DNA from 2 places in the Mesorhizobium sp. CA16 genome. Region 2 is predicted to be linked to the other one. Evidence: riboswitches for the same ligand, from Rfam matches in the RefSeq annotation. Region 2 holds a riboswitch; the other holds the start of a gene.

Region 1 (4,505 bases), on a different contig from region 2:
CCGAGCAGCCGATCCTGACGCCGGCGGCGATGATCGTGGCTTCCTTGAGCACGAATTCGCGCGCATGAAGACGGCGTTCGATCTCGGGAAAATTGGCCATATCCGGCGGGCTCCTCAGGCAAGGTCCTCCTTGCCATGGGGCAGCACGATAGCAGCGAGGCGTTTCCGTTCCGTTAGCGATTGCTGAAACGACCAGGCCAGTCGGGCCTGACGGCTGTTGTAGCTTTCCCGAAGCAGCGTCGGTTGCCTTGTTGGATGCGCTCGTTGTTACCATGACGGAGTTGAACGAGCGCACCAGCGCAGCATAGCTGCTCCAATCTATCGATTGGGGCAATGATCGGGGGCGCGACGCGAAAATCTAACCCGCTTGTGGATATGGAACCCGATGGCTTGTCTTCGGCTAATAATACGAGCTCAAACGTGCTTCGCTCATTAAAGCTGGGGGTGGAGATAATGAAACTTAGGTTCGCTTTCGCGACATTCGTAGAAATTTCGTTCGCGTGTTCGGCTGCTTGGGCCGCGAACTCAAATATCGAGTATCTGGCAGGACTGCCCGACACCAAGTTAAATTTGGCCGCTACAATCGCCGGCAACCTCGTCGGTGTAATGAAAAAATGCCCGGCGCTGAGGCTAAATGAAGATGGAAAAGCTATGATAGCTGTTCCTGTCCTCTTGTACGATGGGATAGACAAACACCTGACGCCCAAGTCCTCTAAGTTCAAGAAGGCTATACGTACCTATGAAAGAGCATTTGCTATAGCGGCTCAGAGAGGGAGCAATTGCCAGGCTGAGAAGGCCAGATACCCACACCTCTACCGGTAGAACGTGATGAGCAGAATCTTTGGTGTTGCCGTTCTTTCCGCCTGCCTGATCTGCCCTCCCGTGACATGTGTGGCCTCCCAAGGGTCTAATTTACGTCCAGAAGAACAGAATGCTGAATGCACGCCCCTCCAGGAAGCGAATGAGCGGATCATTAAGCTTCCGCTTATTCAGATGACATCCCGGTTCCATAGATTTGGTGACCATGCCCAGTTTGTTCATCGGGAACTGATCTACACCGCCGACATGGAGTATTCACGAGACAAACCCTACGGACGGTGGATCGCAAAGAGGATCCCCCCGAAGCAAGCCGTGCCGAAAAACGAAGATGGGTCACTGATTAACAGTAATTGTCATCGCCTCTACAACGCCACGACAGGCAGAGTCCAGACAATTGTTTTTCAATTTGACAAGACGCTCAAAAGCGACGGGCAGTGGTATCGCTGTAACATTTGGGTTGAATCACCGAATTATAGACCGCTAAAGGCAATTTGTGAGGGGCCCTTTGAGTGGACGAGACGCTGGTTCTATCAGTCCGATATAAAATTACCCGATGTTAAACCGGACTTTTAGCCTCCGGATCGGCGCCGCCTCACCGTCGCGTCGACCGTTTCCCTGACCGTCTGCTGGCTGCGTATCGTGCCGTTCGCGCGCGGGGGCTAATAGTCCCCGACTGTTCGGCCGGCGACCACGCCGCTCGCGCGCAGCACCCAGCGGCGGCCGTCGCTGCGGAACTCGGTGAGCGACAGCGGCTCGATGTCGATCTTCCAGACCGAGGAAAGCGGCGCGCCGAGCACATGCGCCATGGCGGCGCGGATCGGCATGGCATGCGTCACCGCGACGGTGTGACCGCTTTCGCCGGCCAGCCGCTCCATCAGCGCAGCACCCCGCCGGGCGACGTCGGCGAGCGATTCACCGCCATGGGGCGCCGCGTCTGTACCGGCGAACCAGGCCGCCATACCTTCGGGATCCTCGGCCTGCACCTCTTCGAAACCTTTGCCGGCCCAGCGCGCGAAATCCTGCTCGGCAAGCAGCGGCTCGACCGTCGCGTCAAGGCCGAGCGCCTCCGCCGTCCGCCGCGCGGCCAGCGCCGGGCTTGTCCAGATACGGTCGGCGCGACGCAGCGAAGCGGCCAGCGCGCCGGCGCGATCGAGGGCGCGCGGCTCCGGCGGCTCATCATTCGGAAAGCGGCCCTTGCGCATCCCGGGCGTCGCTCCGCTTGCGATCATCGTCAGGCGGACAAGCATGAAAAACTCCGTGGCACAGCGAAAAACAGGCCTCACGAAGCCGTGCCGCCATTACATGTCGTTGACAGGCGAACGAAGTACTGACAAGTGTCTTAATGCTATACGGGATTGGAAGCCGGTGCGAGTCCGGCACGGTCGCGCCACTGTGATCGGCACCAGCCGAAAGTCAGGCCTTATTCCGCAGCACTCGATCAACGGGACGCAGTATCCCAAGGGAGGTCAATATGTCCGACACCACCTTCGCCCCCAGCTACGGCCCGGTTGCGATTCCGGTCCGCGAGCTTCTGCCCTGGGCCATCCTCGGCGGGCTGCTTTTGATGCTGGCGATCTATTTCGTCGGCGCGGAAGAAGGCGCCACCTCGCTGATCCGCGGCACCTATGTGCACGAATTCGTGCATGACGGCCGCCACCTGCTCGGCTTCCCCTGCCACTAAAGCGGTTCGGCATCGCTGAACCCGCTTTCGATTCTGATCCAACGCAATTCCGGACGGAAAACCGCTGCGCACTTTTCCTGGAATTGCTTGGTTGGCTTAACGCAATTCCGGACGGAAAACCGCTACGCACTTTTCCTGGAATTGCTTGGAGGGATTGGTGACATGGTTGGAAAACTTTTGCTGCGCGGCATGGTTGTCGGGCTGGTCGCCGGGATTTTGGCGTTCGCCTTCGCCCGCGTCTATGGCGAGCCGCAGGTCGACAAGGCGATCGCCTTCGAGGAACAGCAGGCCCAGGCCGCCGGCGAGGCGCCGGAGCCCGAGATGGTCAGCCGCGCCACGCAGGCCGGCATCGGCCTGGCGACCGGCGTGCTGATCTATGGCGCCGCGCTTGGCGGGCTGTTCTCGCTGGTCTTCGCCTACGCCTATGGCCGGCTAGGCTCGCTCGGACCGCGCGGCACCTCGGCGCTGCTGGCGTTGCTCGGCTTCCTGGCCGTGATCGTGGTGCCCGGCCTCAAATATCCGGCCAACCCGCCCGCGGTCGGCAACGCCGAGACCATCGGCTACCGCACCGAGTTGTTCTTCATCATGATTGTCGTCTCGATCGCGGCGATGGTGGCGGCGGTCGGCCTGGCGCAGCGGCTGTGGAAGCGGCTCGGCGCCTGGAACGCCTCGATCGTCGCGGGCCTCGCCTTCCTCGTCGTCTTCGCTTTGGTGAAGGCGGCGCTGCCCGACATCAACGAGGTGCCGGAGAACTTCTCGGCGACGGTGCTGTGGCAATTCCGCGTCGCCTCGCTCGGCATCCAGCTGGTGCTGTGGACCGTCGTCGGGCTCGGCTTCGGCGCGGTTGCCGAACGCGTGGTCGCGGTGCGCGACCAGCGCAGCCCGGCACGCCGCTACGCCTGAAATCCGATGCGTTGGCCGCCACGGTTCTGCGCCCTGGCGGCCAAAGCGGCTCAACGGTCTGTACGACCGCAGAGCCACTTTGGCCTTTCGTTTTCTCGCAATTCCGGACGGAAAACCGCCGCACACTTTTCCTGGAATTGCTCGGTTGCGGCGCTGCTCGCATTTCTGGCCGCCACATCCGCGCAAGCGCATGGCGGATCCTCGGCCCCGCCTCCTCCCGGCATCCAGATCCCCAGCCTGACCCACGGCCAGATGGCCGTCATCGCGCGCTATCGCGGCGAGATCCTCGACCTCGCCCAGCGCCAGACCGCGACCGACCCGACCTTCCGCCGCCTCTACAATCACGGCAATCTGCAATTCACCTATTGCCTCTGGGGCCTGATGCCGGGCAGCCTCGGCGACGAGGAAAGCCCGTTCAACGAATGCAGCCACGCCTATCTCGCCACCGCCAAGGCGCTGCTCGCCCATATGGCGATGATGCCCGCGGCCGGGCGCGAGGCGAAGGCGCTGATCTCGGACATCGATGCCGAGATGGTGCGTAGCGGCGCGTCGTGGATCCTGTGCCAGTATAGCGGCGAGGCCTTCAGCACCGGCGCGGTCGTCGAGCCCAGATGGCGCGACATCTTCTTCCACTTGCCGAGCCTTGCGGTGATCCTCGCCATGGTGGCGGCGTTCGGCGCCGCCGCATGGTCGATTTTCCGTTCACCCGCTCCGCGAGCCGGCGCTGCTTAGAACGGTTCAGCGTTTCACGGAATCACCGAACCGCTCCCGGTCTTGCGTGCGATCGTTTTCAGGAAAGCCTGAACGCGCAACCATGTCAGCTCGGCTGCGGACGCATCGTAATCCGGCAGCGCTTGATCGGTGTAGAAATGGCCGATCCCCGGATAGGTGAAAATTTCTGCCCTGACGTGGCAGCGCTTCGCCGACGCCGACCAGTCGGCAACTTGTTCTGGCTGAGCAAATGCATCTGGGTCGGCGACGTGGACCGCGACCGGGACGTGTCGGCGAACATTGCTGGGAATATCAGCAAGGCCATGCAGCAGCACAATGCCGGCGGCAGCGACTCGTTCTGACCAAACGGCACTGATCACGCCAGCTCCCA
Region 2 (4,505 bases):
CCGAGCCGGCCGCGCCATGTTCGGCCGGGCGGACCGGCGGCTCGGACGAGCGCTGCAGCAGGAATGCCGCCGAGCCGAGCGCAAGCAGCAATGTGCTGACCACTATGCCGGCTTCCGGGAACAGCGCGGCGCTCAAGCCCACCGACAGCGAGGCGCCGGCGACATAGACCAGTTCGTCGGCGGCCGATTCGAAGGCGAACGCCGTGTTGAGCTCCGGCCGGTCGCGGAAGATCTCGGTCCAGCGCGCCCGGACCAGCGCCGGGATGCTGGGCATGGCGGCGGCAAGTAGCGCCGAGCTGAACAACGTCCAGATAGGCCAGTGCTGGTTGGCCGCGACGATCAATGTCGCGAAGGAAAGCACCGAGACGAGCGTCATGGGTGCTGCGATCGCCGTCTGGCCACGTCGGTCCACCAGCCGCGACACTTGCGGCGACAGGAAAGCATTGACCAGCGCATAGGTCGCCGAGACGGCGCCGGCCAGCCAGTATTCGCCATGTGTCTGCGACAGCATCGCCACGATGCCGATCGGGGCCATGGCGATCGGCAAGCGCGCGATGAAAGCCGCCGCGGCGAAGCCTTTCGTGCCGGGAGCCCGAAAGATGTCCGAATAAGGGTTTCGCATGATCCTGCTCCTCGACAACGGTGCATACTAAAATTACATACGCTGCGTATGACTGTGAGATAGTTCATACGCCACGTATGTCAATTGGCATACGAGGCGTATGTGAGTAGGGCCAGAACCATGCACAGACCGCGCAAGGAGATGATCGCCGAGACGCGCGCCAAGCTGATCGCGGCCGCTCGCCATGCTTTCGGCACGATCGGCTATGCCGAGGCCTCGATGGACGATTTCACCGCGTCGGCCGGCCTCACGCGCGGCGCGCTCTACCATCATTTCGGCGACAAGAAGGGACTGCTGCAGGCGGTGATCGCGGAGATCGACGGCGAAATGGCTGTGCGGGTGAACGAGGTGGCTTCGAAAGCGCCCACCCGCTGGCAGCATTTCGTCGACGAATGCACCACCTATATCGAGATGGCGCTCGAGCCGGAAATCCAGCGCATCATGTTCCGCGATGGCCCGGCGGTGCTCGGCGATCCGGCGCAGTGGCCGAATGCCAGCGCCTGCACCGCCTCGATGACCAACCATCTGACCAGGCTGCAGGAAGAGGGCGAGGTCGTTCCGGAGCTTGATCCCGAGACGACCTCACGGCTGATCAATGGCGCCAGCAGCCAGGCCGCGCAGCGCATCGCCAATTCGACGGACCCCGAGGCGACCTCGAAAAAAGCGATCACGGCCTTCAAGCAGTTGCTCGAAGGCTTGCGAAAGAAGCCTTGACGGCACGCTCGGGTAACCGAGCCACCGGCTTATGCACCGGTTTCGGGCCGGCGCAACCCTGCCGCGATTGACAATCGCCGGGGCGAGCGCATCCTCCACCGCCAACTCTGAAGGTGAGGGGAGTCGGGGCCATGTGGGACTTCAGCATCGCCAGATCCGTGTCGATCATGATGCGGACATGGCCGTTCATCGTCTTTCGCATGATCGTCTATTTTGGCATCACGGTCGCCTACATCATGGCGACCGGTACGGGCGCCAGCGTCGGCTACGGCGTCGGCCACATCTCCACCGATCCCGACGGCCCGATGTCCTTCGCGCTGTGGGGTGGCGTGGTCGGCTTCGGCGTCGTCTCGATCGCCGTCTACTGGATACGCGAATACATCCTCTATGTGTTGAAAGCGGGCCATATCGCTGTCATGGTGCATCTGATCGACGGCCAAGATGTCCCCGACGGCCAGGGCCAGATCGCCTACGCGAAGGAAGTGGTCACCCAGCGTTTTGCCGAGGCCAACATCCTTTTCGTCGTCGACCAGCTGGTCAAGGGCGCCATCCGTGCCATCACCGGCCTGATCGGCGGCATCGCCGCCTTCCTGCCCGTTCCGGGCTTGAGCGGCATCGTCAGCTTCATCAACACGGTGATCCGCCTGTCGCTGACCTATGTCGACGAGATCATCCTCGGCTACAACATCCGCATCAATTCGAGCTCGCCTTTCGAGACGGCAAGGCAAGGCGTCGTGCTCTACGCGCAGAACGGCAAGCACATGGTCAAGAACGCCGTCTGGCTGGCGGCGATCATGTGGGGAGTGTCCTTCGTCATCTTCCTGTTGATGCTAGCGCCTGCGGCCGCCATTCTGTGGGTCATGCCGGGCCAGCTTGCCGGCTGGGCCTTCGTGCTGGCCATCGTCTTTGCCTGGGCCTTCAAGGCAGCCTTCATCGAGCCCTTCGCCATCGCCTCGCTGATGCAGGTCTATTTCGAAGCCATCGAAGGCCAGGCGCCCAATCCCGAATGGGACCGCCGGCTCGCCGAGACCTCGTCCAAATTCAGGGAACTGCGCGACAAGGCGCTGGGCTCTTTTGGCGGCGGCTCGCGCTGGGATACGCCGAGGGCCGCCTGATCATGGCTTTGATGCGCTGCCGAGCTTTGCGATTGCCGATTTAAGCGGCGCCTCGCCGGCGCCGCGAAACGTCTCGCTCATCACCAGTTCGGGCAGCGGCAGGCGCTTGCCCCAGCCATGCGCCTCGAGGTCCGGCTTCGGCGCGAAGGCCGAGACGCGGCCGACGCAAAGATAGGCGATCGGCGTGACATGCTCCGGGATCGCGAGAAGCCGCTTCAATGCCTCGGTTTCGATGATGCTCACCCAGCCAACGCCGACGCCTTCGGCCCGCGCCGCCAGCCAGAAATTCTGCACCGCGCAGACAGTGCTGTAGAGATCCATCTCCGGATTGTGCCAACGCCCGAGAGGCGAGTCCTTCGAGCGCTGCCGGTCGCAGGTGATGCACAGGTTGAGCGCGCTTTCGCAGATGCCCTCGAGTTTCAGCTTGCGGTAGAGCGCCTGGCGTTCCGCGTCGATCGCCGGCAACTCCTGCTCGCGCGCGGCGAGGAACAGGTCGCGCACTTGTCTGCGCCGCTCGGCGTCGCGGATGACGATGAAATTCCACGGCTGCATATAGCCGACCGACGGGGCGTGATGCGCGGCGGTGATGAGCCGCGCCAGCACATTGTCATCGAGATCGTCGGGGACGAAATGGCTGCGCACGTCGCGCCTGGTGAACATGGCCCGGTAGACCGCGTCGCGCGCCAATTGGTCAAAGTCGTCGCCGCTCGCGGCGATCGCTGCTGCCGTCATCGCTTTTCCCCTTGCGACAAGCAGTTCCCCGCCTGACCAAGCGGAAAACCATGTCTGCCGGGCCGGTCTTCTGGCTCGGGATCGTCCCGCATCCGGCGCCTTCCCGTCTTCGACAGTGGCGTTTGCCGGCGCGGTCCCCCTTACAGTGTTGGGCACGCCACGGAATTCAACCGTGTTCCCGATTCTCCCGCGTCGCGGGCACCTGGCAGCGACGCGACCTTACAGAGAAGCTTGGGCCGCGCCAATGGCGTTAGCGACACGGCAAGACGCGATTTTCCCCAGCCATTCGGCTGCCAAACATGGTCATTGCGGTCATAGGTCCCTAGATTAGGCGCCATGGCCACCCGTCTCTACACGCATCCGATCTTCCTCGAACACCTCACGCCGCCCGGTCACCCCGAGCGGCCCGACCGCCTGCGCGCCATCGAGCGCGTGCTCGACGACGAGGCTTTTTCGGCGCTCGACCGTGTCAAGGCGCCGGAAGGCGACGAGAAAACGATCCTCTATGCGCACCCGCAGGATTTCGTTGAGCGCGTGCGCGGGGCGATCCCTGAGAGCGGGATCGTGTCGATCGACGCCGATACCAGCGCCAGCCCGAAAAGCTGGCAGGCCGTGGTGACGGCGATCGGCGGTGCCAACGCGGCGGTGGACGACGTCTTCGAGGGCCGTGCGGCAAACGTCTTCGTCGCCGCGCGTCCGCCTGGACATCATGCCGAAAAGACCACGGCGATGGGCTTCTGCCTGTTCAACACGGCGGCGATCGCCGCCCGATACGCGCAGAAGAAACACCAGGCCGAGCGCGTCGCCATCGTCGACTGGGATGTCCACCACGGCAACGGCACGCAGGACATCTTCTGGGACGACCCGTCGGTTCTCTACTGCTCGACGCACCAGATGCCGCTTTACCCAGGCACCGGCGCGAAGAGCGAGACCGGCGCCGGCAATATCGTCAACGCGCCGCTGGCGCCGCAGACCGGCAGCGATCTCTTCCGCGACGCCTTCTTGTCGCGCGTGCTGCCCTCGATCGACGCGTTCGCGCCGGACCTGATCATCATTTCCGCCGGCTTCGATGCGCACCATCGCGACCCGTTGGCCGAGATCAACCTGACCGAGGACGATTTCGACTGGGCGACCGGGCAATTGATGGAACGCGCCGGGCGCCATAGCTCCAACAGGCTCGTCAGCCTGTTGGAAGGCGGCTACGATCTGCAGGGACTGGCATTTTCAGTCGCCGCCCATGTCGGGCGGCTGATGAAGGGATAGGGTATGGCATTGGAAGGCAATGAGGACGTCAAGGCGATGAGCTTCGAACAGGCGCTCGA

Evidence for each region. Region 2 has a riboswitch for cobalamin ahead of bluB (5,6-dimethylbenzimidazole synthase). Riboswitches for the same ligand answer to the same signal wherever they lie in the genome.
Region 1: another riboswitch for cobalamin. It lies ahead of LB525_RS05975 (CbtB domain-containing protein); the one in region 2 lies ahead of bluB (5,6-dimethylbenzimidazole synthase).

What each region holds. Positions count from the first base shown of each region.
Region 1 covers NZ_JAIUHP010000003.1:35,355-39,859, forward strand. Annotated here, with positions in the region: gene LB525_RS05960 (PilZ domain-containing protein) at 1-100, opposite strand, end outside; gene LB525_RS05965 (hypothetical protein) at 454-822, shown strand; gene LB525_RS05970 (histidine phosphatase family protein) at 1,479-2,066, opposite strand; adenosylcobalamin (AdoCbl) riboswitch at 2,150-2,299, shown strand; gene LB525_RS05975 (CbtB domain-containing protein) at 2,291-2,500, shown strand; gene LB525_RS05980 (CbtA family protein) at 2,663-3,403, shown strand; gene LB525_RS05985 (hypothetical protein) at 3,656-4,135, shown strand; gene LB525_RS05990 (dienelactone hydrolase family protein) at 4,150-4,505, opposite strand, start outside.
Region 2 covers NZ_JAIUHP010000013.1:175,899-180,403, reverse strand. Annotated here, with positions in the region: gene LB525_RS19240 (MFS transporter) at 1-622, opposite strand, end outside; gene LB525_RS19235 (TetR/AcrR family transcriptional regulator) at 743-1,336, shown strand; gene LB525_RS19230 (hypothetical protein) at 1,468-2,451, shown strand; gene bluB (5,6-dimethylbenzimidazole synthase) at 2,452-3,183, opposite strand; cobalamin riboswitch at 3,226-3,404, opposite strand; gene LB525_RS19220 (histone deacetylase family protein) at 3,520-4,446, shown strand; gene LB525_RS19215 (exodeoxyribonuclease VII small subunit) at 4,450-4,505, shown strand, end outside.